DNA from 3 places in the Mesorhizobium sp. M0119 genome. Region 3 is predicted to be linked to each of the others. Evidence: predicted binding sites of a transcription regulator. Region 3 holds the regulator's gene; each other region holds the start of a gene.

The links. Region 3 encodes LexA, which represses DNA repair genes until DNA is damaged. Its sites were predicted from a motif close to TGTTCNNNNTGTGTTCNG; they were not measured.
Region 1: parE (DNA topoisomerase IV subunit B) is a predicted target of LexA. The motif match lies at 2,286-2,303, and genes of this name have one in related genera.
Region 2: NKJ40_RS29445 (PA0069 family radical SAM protein) is a predicted target of LexA. The motif match lies at 2,220-2,237, and genes of this name have one in related genera.

What each region holds. Positions count from the first base shown of each region.
Region 1 is NZ_JAMYTU010000016.1:9,106-13,311, reverse strand. Features, by position in the region: gene parE (DNA topoisomerase IV subunit B) at 164-2,215, opposite strand; gene NKJ40_RS16765 (GGDEF domain-containing protein) at 2,490-3,659, shown strand; gene gcvP (aminomethyl-transferring glycine dehydrogenase) at 3,731-4,206, opposite strand, start outside.
Region 2 is NZ_JAMYTU010000060.1:11,392-15,597, reverse strand. Features, by position in the region: gene rnhB (ribonuclease HII) at 131-826, opposite strand; gene NKJ40_RS29445 (PA0069 family radical SAM protein) at 991-2,145, opposite strand; gene NKJ40_RS29440 (glycosyltransferase) at 2,297-2,800, shown strand; gene NKJ40_RS29435 (phytanoyl-CoA dioxygenase family protein) at 2,983-3,957, shown strand; gene moaB (molybdenum cofactor biosynthesis protein B) at 3,989-4,206, opposite strand, start outside.
Region 3 is NZ_JAMYTU010000009.1:156,489-160,694, reverse strand. Features, by position in the region: gene NKJ40_RS11935 (ComEC/Rec2 family competence protein) at 1-2,148, shown strand, start outside; gene lexA (transcriptional repressor LexA) at 2,142-2,876, opposite strand; gene kynU (kynureninase) at 3,325-4,206, shown strand, end outside.

The sequences.
Region 1 (4,206 bases), on a different contig from region 3:
AATTCCAGGAAAGTGTGAAACGGTTTTCCGTCCGGAATTGCGTCAAAACAAAAGATAGAGCGGTTCGGCGTTTCCGTGAAACGCTGAACCGTTTTAGGCTCACCTTGCGCGAAAACTCCGGAAAGTAACAACCGCCGTCTGTGGCTCGCCAGGCAGAAGACGTTCAGATATCCAGCACTTCCGTCTCGGCGAATTCCGCGCGTTCCTGGATGAAGCGGAAGCGGGCGTCGGGCTTGGTCCCCATCAATGCGTCGACCGCATCCTTGGTTGCCGCCTCGGCGTCGATAACGTCGACCCTGAGCAGTGTGCGCTTTTTCGGGTCCATGGTGGTTTCCTTGAGCTGAGCAGCCATCATTTCGCCCAGCCCCTTGAAGCGGCCGATTTCGACCTTGCCGCGCCCGGTGAATTCGGTGCGCAGGAGTTCGTCCTTGTGCGCATCGTCGCGCGCATAGGCGACCTTGCCGCCTTGCCGGATCGAATACAGCGGCGGCACCGCCAGATAGAGATGGCCGCCGCGGACCAGGCTCGGCATCTCCTGGTAGAAGAAGGTGATCAGCAGCGAGGCAATGTGGGCGCCGTCGACGTCGGCGTCGGTCATGATGATGACCCGGTCATAACGCAGGTCCTCGTCGCGGTATCTCGAGCGTGTGCCGCAGCCCAATGCCTGGATCAGGTCGGATATCTGCTGGTTGCCGGCAAGCTTGTCGTTGCCGGCGCTGGCGACGTTGAGGATCTTGCCGCGCAGGGGCAGCACCGCCTGGCTGGCGCGGTCGCGCGCCTGCTTTGCCGAACCGCCGGCCGAATCGCCCTCGACGATGAAAAGCTCGGCGCCGGCGGCGGCATTCTGCGTGCAGTCGGCGAGCTTGCCGGGCAGACGCAGCTTGCGCACAGCACTCTTGCGCGACACTTCCTTTTCCTGGCGGCGGCGCACCCGCTCGTCGGCGCGCGCGATCACCCATTCGAGCAGTTTCGAAGCTTCCTGCGGATTGTCGGCCAGCCAGTGGTCGAACGGGTCGCGGATGGCGCTTTCGACGATGCGGATCGCCTCGATCGTCGCCAGCCTGTCCTTGGTCTGGCCGACGAATTCCGGTTCGCGGATGAACACCGACAGCATGCCCGCCGCCGAGATCATCACATCCTCGGACGTGACGATCGAGGCGCGCTTGTTGCCGACCAGATCGGCATAGGCACGCAAGCCGCGCGTCAGAACGTTGCGGAACCCGGCCTCATGCGTGCCGCCCTCCGCGGTCGGGATGGTGTTGCAATAGGAATTGATAAAACCGTCGCCGCCGAACCAGGTCACCGCCCATTCGAGCGAACCGTGGCCGCCCTGCTTCTCGCTCTTGCCGGCGAACATTTCACGGGTCACCTGGAATTCGTCGCCAAGCGAGGCTTTCAAATAGTCCTTGAGGCCGCCCGGAAAATGGAATTCTGCCTTGGCCGGCGTCGTGTCCTTTTCCTTGATCAGCGAGGGATCGCAGGTCCAGCGGATTTCGACGCCGCCGAACAGATAGGCCTTTGACCGCGCCATGCGGTAGAGCCGCGCCGGCTCAAAAGCCGCGCCCTTGCCGAAAATCTGCTCGTCTGGATGGAAGCGGATCTTCGTGCCGCGGCGGTTGTGCACCTCGCCGAGCTGCTCCAGGCCGGTCACAGGAATGCCGCGCGAGAACTTTTGCCGATAAAGTTTCCTTCCCAGCGCGACCTCGACCTCGAGATGGTCGGACAGCGCGTTGACGACGGAAACGCCGACACCGTGCAGGCCGCCGGATGTTTCGTAAACCTTACTGTCGAACTTGCCGCCTGAATGCAGCGTCGTCATGATGAGTTCGAGCGCCGGCTTCTTGAATTTCGGGTGCGGATCGACCGGGATGCCGCGGCCATTGTCGGTAACGGACAGGTATCCGTCGGCGGAAAGTTCGACATCGATGAAGGTCGCATGGCCGGCGACCGCCTCGTCCATCGAATTGTCGATGACCTCGGCAAACAGATGGTGCATCGCCTTGTCGTCGGTACCGCCAATGTACATGCCCGGGCGCCGGCGCACCGGCTCCAGCCCCTCCAGCACCTCGATGTCGGCGGCACTGTAGCTCTCGCTGGCGTCACGGGCCGCCGGCCGCTTCGCCGCCTGCACCAGCGGGTCGGCTGGGCGCACGGCGGCGCGAACCGGTTGCGGCTGCTTACCCAAATTGGCAAAAAGATCGTTGTTGTCGTCCATGCTGGTTCTGGATTCCGATGCTGCGAATCACCACCCGATACTGCCACGCTTTTCGCGGGCAGGCGACGGAGGTTCCTGTTACGTTCGAGGATAGAGCCTCTTACTGCAAAACCATTCGACAACCAAGCGGCGGAAATGGGGTCGAAGCCTGGAGCATCGACGTTTTGTAAACCCTGTCCGAAGGTTACGCCGGAAGATTGGCTGAAAAAACGGTATTTGCGGACTGTCGCTGACCTAGAATGCAGCGGAACCCTCAAGAGGCTGTCGCTTTAGCATGTTGGATTACAGTTCGCTCCTGCTCGCGGCGGCGCTGTCGGGCACGTGCCTCAGCATCACCATGTTTGCGATCTGGTTCACCGCGCCACAGGCACGATTTGTGCTGACGGTGGCGTGCGGCATTCTCGTGCTCGTCGCACATGTAGTGTTGTTCTGGCATTACACCAGGGATCCAAGCGCCTGGCTTTGCCAGATCGTGCTTGTGCTTCTCAGCCTCGGCCTCCTGATTATCTGCCTGTCGGCCATGCAATATCTCAGCATAGGCGACTACAGGCGAGCCATCTTGCCGGCCTTGGTTGCGATGGCTGTTTGCGCGGGCGCGACGTATCTCGGGTTTGATGGTGTCGGCTTTATTGTCACCTACGCGACGGTAACGGCGCTGCTCTCGCTCATCGGGGCGATGTTCTGGATTGAGGGTGGTCACGATCGCCGGATATTGCTGGTCGTCTCGTTCCTGAGCGGCGTCTGTGCGCTGTCGTTCGGACTTTGCGGCGCGGTCCTGCTGGTCAAGGGCCAATGGGTGCTCGGTGTAGCACCGGACAATTGGGCCGAGCGGGTGAATTCCGTCGTGGCCGTCGCCTGCATGACCGGGCTCGGCGCATTGACGCTCTCCCTGCACCATTTGCAGGCGCAGATCGAACTTAAGGCCGAGACGATGACCGATCCATTGACCGGGCTGATGAATCGGCGGGCGTTGACGGCACTCTACGGCGAGCGGGTCTTCGGTCCGTTCATGTCCGTCGCCATGTTCGATCTCGACCATTTCAAGAGGACGAACGACGTATTCGGTCACCCGGTCGGCGACCAGGTCCTGCGCCGCTTTGCCGCCGTCATCAGGAAATACGCCCGGACCGGCGTCGACGCCTTCCGACTGGGCGGCGAGGAATTCGTCCTCGTCCTGTCGCGGATGACGGAAGAGAAGGCCTATGATGTTGCGAGCAAGATCAGCGTCGCCTTCGGCACGGAAGTCGTGGCCACCCAGCTTGGTCCGTTGCGAAGCACAGTCAGTGGCGGCATCGGCTTTGGCGGAACAAGCGGCACCGGTCTCGACGATGTGTTGGCCGAAGCCGACGCAGCACTCTATGCGGCAAAGCGCGCCGGGCGAAATCGCGTCGTCGCCCGGGACCGGGCGAGCAAGGCCGACGGGCCGGCCTTGCGTTCTGCCTGATTGAGGCTTCTATCTTCTTGTTAGACCATGATCTTGTCCGAAAACCGGATTCCACTTTTCGGGATCATGATCTATTCCGCCGCACCCAGATATTCCGACAGCGGCGGGCAGGAGCAGACCAGGTTGCGGTCGCCGGCGACGTTGTCGATGCGTGACACCGGCGGCCAGTATTTTGCCGCGGTATCGGCATCGCCGGCGGGGTAGGCCGCCTCCAGACGCGAATAGGGATGGGTCCACTGGCCGGCCAACGCCTCGGCGGCGGTGTGTGGCGCATTGACCAGAGGATTGTCGGCCAAGGGCCATTCGCCCTTCGCCACCTTGGCTGCCTCGCCGGCTATGGCGATCATGGCCTCGCAGAAACGATCCAGCTCGCGCTTGGGCTCGGATTCGGTCGGCTCGACCATCAGTGTGCCGGCCACCGGGAACGACATGGTCGGCGCGTGAAAGCCATAGTCGATCAGCCGCTTGGCGATATCGTCGACGCTGATGCCGGCGCTGTCCTTGAGCACGCGGGTGTCGAGGATGCATTCATGCGCGACGCGTCCGT
Region 2 (4,206 bases), on a different contig from region 3:
AGCGGGGGGCGGTACGTCCTGGCGCGACGCCATGTGGGCCGAAGAGGAGCTTGGCGCTTCACGCGAGGCGACCCCCTCTGGCCTGCCGGCCATCTCCCCTCAAGGGGGAGATTACGCCTGGCCGGATCGCTCAATCCAGGCCCGAAAAACCCTCTTCCTCCAGCACCTCGGTGCCGCCGAACCGGAACGGCGCGAAGGAGGCGCGGTGCAGCCGCGCCACCGGCCCGTGCAGATCGATCGCCGTGCGATGGCGCACGGTGGCGTAGCCCATATGCAACTCGAAGCCGTAATGCGCATGATGGCTGCCGCAGCCGCACATCATGCGGTCGCGCATCACCTTGGCGACGATCGAGGCTGCGGCGATCGACTGCGAGCGCTGGTCGCCCTTGATCAGCGCTCTGCCCTCGCAGGGCAGGCCGGGCGGCACGTCGCGGCCGTCGGCCAGCGCCAGCTTCGGCCGGATTGACAGGCCTGCCACGGCACGGCGCATCGCCTCCAGGCTGGCCTTGAGGATGTTGCTGGCATCGATGCCTTCGGCGCTGACTGACGCCATCGATACGGCGAGCGCTGAGCCGAGGATTTTCAGGAACAGCGCCTCACGCTGCAAATGCGTCAGCCGCTTGGAATCGTCGAGGCCGTCGGGGATGTTGGCGGGATCGAGCACCACCGCTGCCGCCACGACCGGCCCGGCGAGCGGGCCGCGGCCGGCCTCGTCCGTTCCCGCCACCGGCCACAGGCCTTCGGCCATCGCCTTCGTCTCGAACGAGAAGTCGGGTTTCTCGACGATTTCGAAGAGAAGCGGAGAATCGGAACGCGGGCGAGCCATGGTGCGGCGAGGTTCGCATCGGCTCCGATTCTCCGCAAGTCCCCTCCGGGTCGGGCGGGGCACCGGACCCGGAGGGTTACCGTCGGAAGCCCGGGGACAGGACAGGCCGGACGGGATTTTTCGCCTGCTGCGGCCGCTTCAAGCGGCTGGCGCGAGACGCTTTGTCACAGCAGCATCAGCTGCTCGGTTGCCTTGGCTGCGGGGACGAACTGGTCGGTCCTCAGCGAGCGCCGCTCGGCATTGAGGCCGAGCCGTTTGGCAGCGATCTCGAAGCGCCGGCCGATCTGCCAGGCATACGGGCCGGAGCCTTTCATGCGCTTGCCCCACTCCGAATCGTAGTCCTTGCCGTCGCGCATCGAACGGATCAGCGACATGACGTGGCGATAGCGGTCGGGATAGTGGCGCAGCAGCCAGTCCTTGAAGATCGGCGCGACCTCCAGCGGCAGGCGCAGCAGCACATAACCGGCCTCGCGCGCACCCGCTGCCTGCGCCGAATCGAGGATGCGCTCCATCTCCGGGTCGGTCAGTCCGGGGATGATCGGCGCGACCATCACCGAGGCCGGAATGCCAGCATCCGAAAGCTGCCTGATCGCCTCCAGCCGCTTGGTCGGCGTCGACGCGCGTGGCTCCATGGTGCGCGCCAGCATGCGGTCGAGCGTCGTCACCGACAATGCCACCTTGGCCAGCCCGCGTTCGGCCATGCGTGACAGAATGTCGATGTCACGTGTCACCAGCGCCGATTTGGTAACGATGCCGACCGGATGCCCGCGCGCCTCCAGCACTTCGAGGATCTCGCGCATGATCCGGTATTGCTTCTCGATCGGCTGGTAGGGATCGGTATTGGTGCCGATGGCGATGGTGCGCGGCTGGTAATTATCCCTGGACAATTCCTTGTCGAGCAGCCGCGCCGCATCCGGCTTGGCAAACAGCTTCGATTCGAAATCCAGCCCCGGCGACAGGCCCATGAAGCTGTGCGTCGGCCGCGCGAAACAATAGACGCAGCCATGTTCGCAGCCGCGATAGGGATTGATCGAGCGGTCGAAGGAGATGTCGGGCGATTCGTTGCGCGTGATGATGGTGCGCGGCTTCTCGACCTGTACCTCGGTCTTGAACGGCGGCAGCTCCTCCAGCGAATTCCAGCCATCGTCGAACACATGCCGGCTGACCGGCTCGAAACGGCCGGACGGATTGATGCCCGCCGACCTGCCGCGATTGCGGTCCGGACGGACGCGCATGCCGCTCTGCTCGATCATCGCATTCGCCATCTCGGCCCTGCCAGCGCCGAAGGCGGCAATATCGGCACGCACGATCTGTTCCATTTTGGCCCTTTCCCAGGGACTGTCCGCCCGCTGTCGAATCGCTCTGCTCATGAATGTATTCCTATCGTATCGATGAGAACAAAGCAAGAACTTTCTCGCGGTGCACCGCAAAAACTGGCGCTGCCCACCGCTTTCCGCTATTCGGCTAAACATGCTCAGCGTCCTGATCGAAACCCTGAATGACGAGGAGGGCCTTGCCCGCACGCTCGCCTCGCTGATCGGCGGCGCGGTCGAGGGCGTGGTGCGCGATGTTCTCGTCTGCGACACCGGCTCGACCGATCAGACGCACCGCGTCGCCGAACATGCCGGCTGCCACTACGTCAGCGGCGGCATCGCCGCCGGCATCAGGCAGGCCAAGGGCGACTGGCTGCTTTTGCTGGAACCGGGCGCGCGGCTGGGGGAGGGCTGGATCGACGAGGTCGTCGCCCATACCGCGAGGCAAACCATGGCGGCGCGGTTCTCGCGGGCACGCGGCAGCCGCGCGCCGTTCCTGTCGCGCGTCTTTGCCGGAAATCGCGCTCTCGCCGAAGGCTTGGTGATCAGCAAGCGTCAGGCCGCGGCGCTGTCGAAGAACGCCCGCAGCGCCGAAGCGATCGCCCGCGGTCTGGCGACCAGGAGGCTCCACGCCGAGATCTGGGTCGCGCCGCGGAAGTGACGGCTTACCGTCCCGGTCCGGGGGCCAAGCAAATTTTCTGGCGGGTCGTCGCTTATTGTGCATTGCACAAAATCTGGCCGGGCGTTACCATTCCCAGCGATATGGGCGAATAGGGTTTGGGGTGTGCCGGAGCGGCGACGACTAATGTCGATGCTGTTCCCTCGACATTTTTGAGGACCCCGATGACCCTTTCAAGCCCTGACAAGTCCGGCGCTGCAAGCCTCGAGGCGATCGCACGCAACGGCGGTACGCTGCGCCGCATCGCCGCCCGCATTCCGACCTATCTTTCCGACCTTCGCGAGAATCCGGCATGGCTGCCGATGTTCATGCTGGCGCGCACGATGCCGGCGCGGCGCCTGCACTGGCGCGGTGCGAAGCCCGTTCCGCCGGCGCGCAATGTCGGTGAAACGATGTTCGCCGGCGTCGATCGCGATGCCGTCGTTGGCGCGCTGCAGACGGAGGGGCTCTATTCGGGCCTGATGCTGCCGGCCGCCATCCATGAGGAGATCGCCCGCTTCGCCGAGCACACGCCATGCTTCGGCAATTTCGACCGCCGGCTGGAATTCCTGCCCGAAAAACACGCCGATGCCGAAAAGCATTTCGGCCGTCCGCTCCTCAGCGGCCATTACTTCGAGCGGGTCCTCGACTGCAGCGCGGCGGTCGCCGTGCAGCGCGATCCGCTGCTTCTCGACGTCGCGGCGCACTATCTCGGCAGTCAGGCCAAGCTGATCACCACCCGCATCTGGTGGAGCTTTCCGACCGGTGGCGTCTCGGACGCCGACAAGAACATGGCCTCCCTCGGCAAATACCATTTCGACCTCGACGACTGGCGCATGCTGAAGTTCTTTTTCTACCTGGTGCCGGTCGACGCCGACACCGGGCCGCATGTCTATGTCCGCGGCTCCCACAACCGCCGCATCCTGAAGCATCAGCTGACGCTTCTGGTCGGCCATTCGGCGGAAGAGGTGCTGGGCGTCTATGGCGAGCAGAGCCCGGTCACGCTGACCGGGCAGGCCGGTCTCGGCTTTGTCGAGGACCCGTTCGGCTTCCATATGGGTACCGTGCCGACGCGCACGCCGCGGCTGATGATGGAAGTCGGCTTCGGCGTGTCGCCGCCGTCGCGCCGCCGGTTTCACGGCGAGCCGGTCATTCGCTGAAGGGATCAGCCGGCTGACCCCTTGGCTCGCCTCAGCCGCGCCGCAAATGTTCGTCCAGGCGCGGCATGATCTCGACGAAGTTGCAGGGCATGTGCCGATAGTCGAGCTGCGGCTTCAAGATGCCGTCCCAGGCGTCCCTGCAGGCGCCCGGCGAGCCCGGCAGCACGAAGACGAAGGTGGCGTTGACGACGCCGCCGGTTGCCCGGCTCTGGATCGTCGAAGTGCCGATCTTGTCGTAGGAGATGCGGT
Region 3 (4,206 bases):
GTGGTCGTGTATTTCGCGATGGCGGCCGAGCTGGCCTTCCCACAGCCGATCGCTATCGTCGCCTTGGCAGCCCTTTGTGCCGTCGTCTCGCGGTCATGGCCCAGGACGCGCCTGTGCTTCATGGTGGCGTTGCTCTGCGCGCTTGGCGTGCTTGCCGCCAAGTTCGAGACCTGGCGTGTCGGGACGCATATGCTCGGTTCCGAAATCTCGACGCGGCTGACGGGTCGCGTCGTATCGTACGAGCCCATGGCGAGCGGCCGCATCAGGCTGACGATCGATGTGATCTCAACCGCCAGGCCGACACTGCGCTACATGCCGGAACGGGTCCGCGTTTCGGCGATGAAAATACCGGCTGAGCTGACCGCCGGTTCCGAGATCTCCGGCTATGTGCGGCTGCTGCCGCCGACCGGGCCGGTGCGGCCCGACAGCTATGATTTCTCCTTCGACAGCTATTTCGCCGGTATCGGCGGCAGCGGCTTTTTTCTCGGCAATCCGAAAGTCGTGTCGTCGGGCAGCATCCCGCTTGCCGCGCGGCTTTCTTCGGCGATCGAAGACGCGCGCGAATCCATCGCCGACCATATCCGCAGCCGCATTGGCGGCGCCGAGGGCGAGATTGCTGCTGCGCTGATCGTCGGCGTGCGCGCCGGCATTCCCGAGGAGATCAACGAAGCGATGCGGCGTACAGGCATCTACCACATCATCTCCATCTCGGGGCTGCATATGGCGTTGGTCGCCGGCACCATCATGGCGCTGCTACGCGGCGCCTTTGCGCTGTTTCCCGATTTCTCATCGCGACGGCCGGTCAAGAAATATGCCGCGGCCGCCGCGCTTTTTTCGATTGCGGCCTACCTCGTCTTTTCCGGCATTGTGGTAGCGGCCGAACGCAGCTTCATCATGCTGGCGGTGATGCTTATCGCCGTGCTGTTCGACCGGGCCGCGCTCACCATGCGCAACCTGGCGATCTCGGCCATCGCGGTCATTCTGGTGTCGCCGCACGAGGTGGTCGGTCCGAGCTTCCAGATGTCCTTCGCCGCGACGGCGGCCCTTGTCGGCGCCTATGCAGGCTGGTCCGATTACCTCGCCGGCAGGGCCACCACCCCGCCGCCCCGGCGGTCGCCGCTACGCTTTGCCACTCGAAAGGTCCTGCTGGGCATGGGCGGCCTGGCGATGACCTCGATCATTGCAGGGAGCGCCACGGCGCTTTTCGCCATATGGCATTTCCAGCGCGTGGCGCCGCTCAGCCTGTTCGCCAATCTGGCCATCATGCCCATCGTCTCACTGGTCGTCATGCCCTTCGCCGTCCTCAGTGCGCTGGCGATGCCGTTCGGCGCGGATGGGCCTTTCCTCTACGTGATGGGCAAGGGGCTGACGGCGATGATCGCCCTGTCCGGGTGGATCTCCGAGCGCTCGCCGATCGATGCGGTCGGGCTGATTTCGCTGAGATCCGTCCTTCTGGTGACGATCGCCCTCGTCATTGCCAGCATGGCGACGACCTGGTTGCGGCTCGCGGCACTTCCTTTTGCGCTCGCCGGCTTGCTAACGACAACGCAGACGCGTGTACCCGACGTATTGATCTCGGAGGACGCACGGCTGGTCGCGCTGCCGATCGGCAGCGGTGAACTTGCGGTCAACCGGGCACGCCCGAATGAGTTCACCATCGACAACTGGAAACGCGCGCTCACATCAGAGGCTATCGTCGCGCCGGAAACACCTGGAAAGAACGATCCGCAATTCGACATTGCCGATCCGGCCGACCTACCGCCGGGCATGCCGTTCATTTGCACGGACGGCCTCTGCCTTGCCAGGCATCCATCCGGCGCGATCATCGCGCAAGCCAAGGACCGCGATACTGCACGGCCAGCCTGCGCCTTTGCCAGCTTGATCGTCATCGACGACGCCACCGCCCATAATCCCTGCTACTATGACCGGCTGGTCCTCGTCGTCACCAAACGGCAACTAGCGCGCGCGGGAAGTGCGGCCGTCTATTTCGATCCACAAGCGGCAACACGCGCCGAAATCCGTTTCGCCGTCGAAAAATCATACCGGCCCTGGCACATGCAGCGGAGATTTTCACGCGCGGCGCGGGGCCTGCCGCCATACCGCAGGACCGACAAGCCAAAAGCCGGCGCCAAGGGCGGAGCTCAGTAGCGGCGGATCAGTCCGACGAGCTTGCCTTGCACCTTGACCCTGTCTGGTCCGAAGATGCGCGTCTCGTAGGCCGGATTGGCGGCTTCCAGGGCGATCGAAGCGCCCTTGCGGCGGAACCGCTTCAGCGTCGCTTCTTCCTCGTCGACCAGTGCCACCACGATCTCACCGGGGCTCGCCGTATCGGCATTGCGGATGATCACCGTGTCGCCGTCGAAAATGCCCGCCTCGATCATCGAATCGCCTTTGACCTCGAGCGCATAATGCTCGCCGCCCATGATCATATCCGGCGGCACCGAAATCGAATGCGTCTGGTGCTGGATGGCGTCGATCGGCACACCAGCGGCGATGCGGCCCATCACCGGAATCGAAACGGCGGCGACGACATCGTCGTCATTGCCGGCTGCAGGGACGCGCGATGATGTCGGCTTGCCCTGCCGAGGGGCGCCTTGCCCAAGACTGCCCTGGATGACACTCGGCGAGAACTTGCGTGCCGCATTGAGGCCGGGGGCGATCGAGTCAGGCAGGCGCAGCACCTCCAGCGCACGGGCCCGGTTGGGCAAACGGCGAATGAAGCCGCGCTCCTCCAGCGCTGTAATCAGCCGGTGGATTCCGGATTTGGAAGCCAGGTCGAGCGCTTCCTTCATCTCGTCGAAGGAAGGCGGGATACCGCTTTCCTTCAACCTTTCGTGGATGAACATAAGCAGTTCGTGTTGTTTGCGTGTCAGCATAGCGACCCCCAACAGAATCAGAAAAACAAACCCAGAACAAACACTATCTGTTCCAGTTGTGTTCCGCAACTGTTTAAAGTTTAATGAATGCGTTAAGGCTCGGGAAACAAACCACGCCCTTACCGGAATGCCGCATTTTCACCCGCCGCGAGCCTCATCGCCTTGATTCTGCTGTCGTTTGCGCCCTTCTGGCTTCCTAGAATGCGCCACTGGCATCCGCCGTCGGTCGGCAAAGGGCACGGAAGTGAACCCGTATCGACTGTGTGGTTTGGTCAAAGCACCGTGAACGAAACGAACTCAAAACGCCAACCTCGGGTTAACTCCTGGTTTCCACCGCCTGGTCAGGCTGCCTCTCGCTGGTGGAGCCTTGCTGCGCGCTATCCGGTAATGGAAGAACAGTCGATGCGTGTCCGGCGTTGCGTCGAATCTTTGGGGAAGCAGGCAAATCATGACAGGAATTCCCGATCTCGCGGCCATAAAGGCGATGGATGCCGCAGATCCGCTGCGCGCGATGCGTGACCGCTTTGTGTTGCCGCAAGGAGTGATCTATCTCGACGGCAATTCGCTAGGGGCTCCTTCGCGTGCCGCTTTCGATGAATTGCGCAAGGCCGCGACCGAAGAATGGTCGCATGATCTCATCCGCGCATGGAACACGGCCGGCTGGTTCAACATGCCGCTTGAACTTGGCGACCAGCTCGGGCGCCTGATCGGTGCCGCGACCGGCCAGACGGTGGTCTGCGACACGACGTCGGTCAACATCTACAAGCTGCTGCACGCCGCCATGGCCATGCGGCCGCAGCGGCGGGTCATCGTCGCCGAGGGCGATAGTTTTCCGGCAGACCTTTACATGGCTGAAGGTGTGGTTTCGACGCGAAAAGATACGCTGCTGCGCCTCTCGGGGGTCGACGCGCCGACCATCGAAGAGCTGATCGACGAACGCACTGCCGTGGTGCTGGTGAACCACGTCAACTACAAGTCGGGCGAACTGCGCGACATGCCGGGGCTGACGCGCAGGGCCCAGGAGGCCGGGGCGATGATCGTCTGGGATCTCTGCCACACCGCCGGTGCGATGCCAGTCGAGCTCGACAAGGCAAACGCCGATTTTGCCGTTGGCTGCACCTACAAATATCTGAATGGCGGACCGGGTGCACCTGCCTTCATCTATGCGGCTGAGCGGCATCTTGCCGACATCCAGCAGCCGCTCACCGGCTGGTGGGGCCATGCACGGCCCTTCGCCTTCGAGCCAGGCTATGCGGCCGGCACCGGCATCCGCCGGTTTCTGTGTGGCACCCAGCCGATCCTGTCGATGCGGACGCTGAAAGGCGCGCTC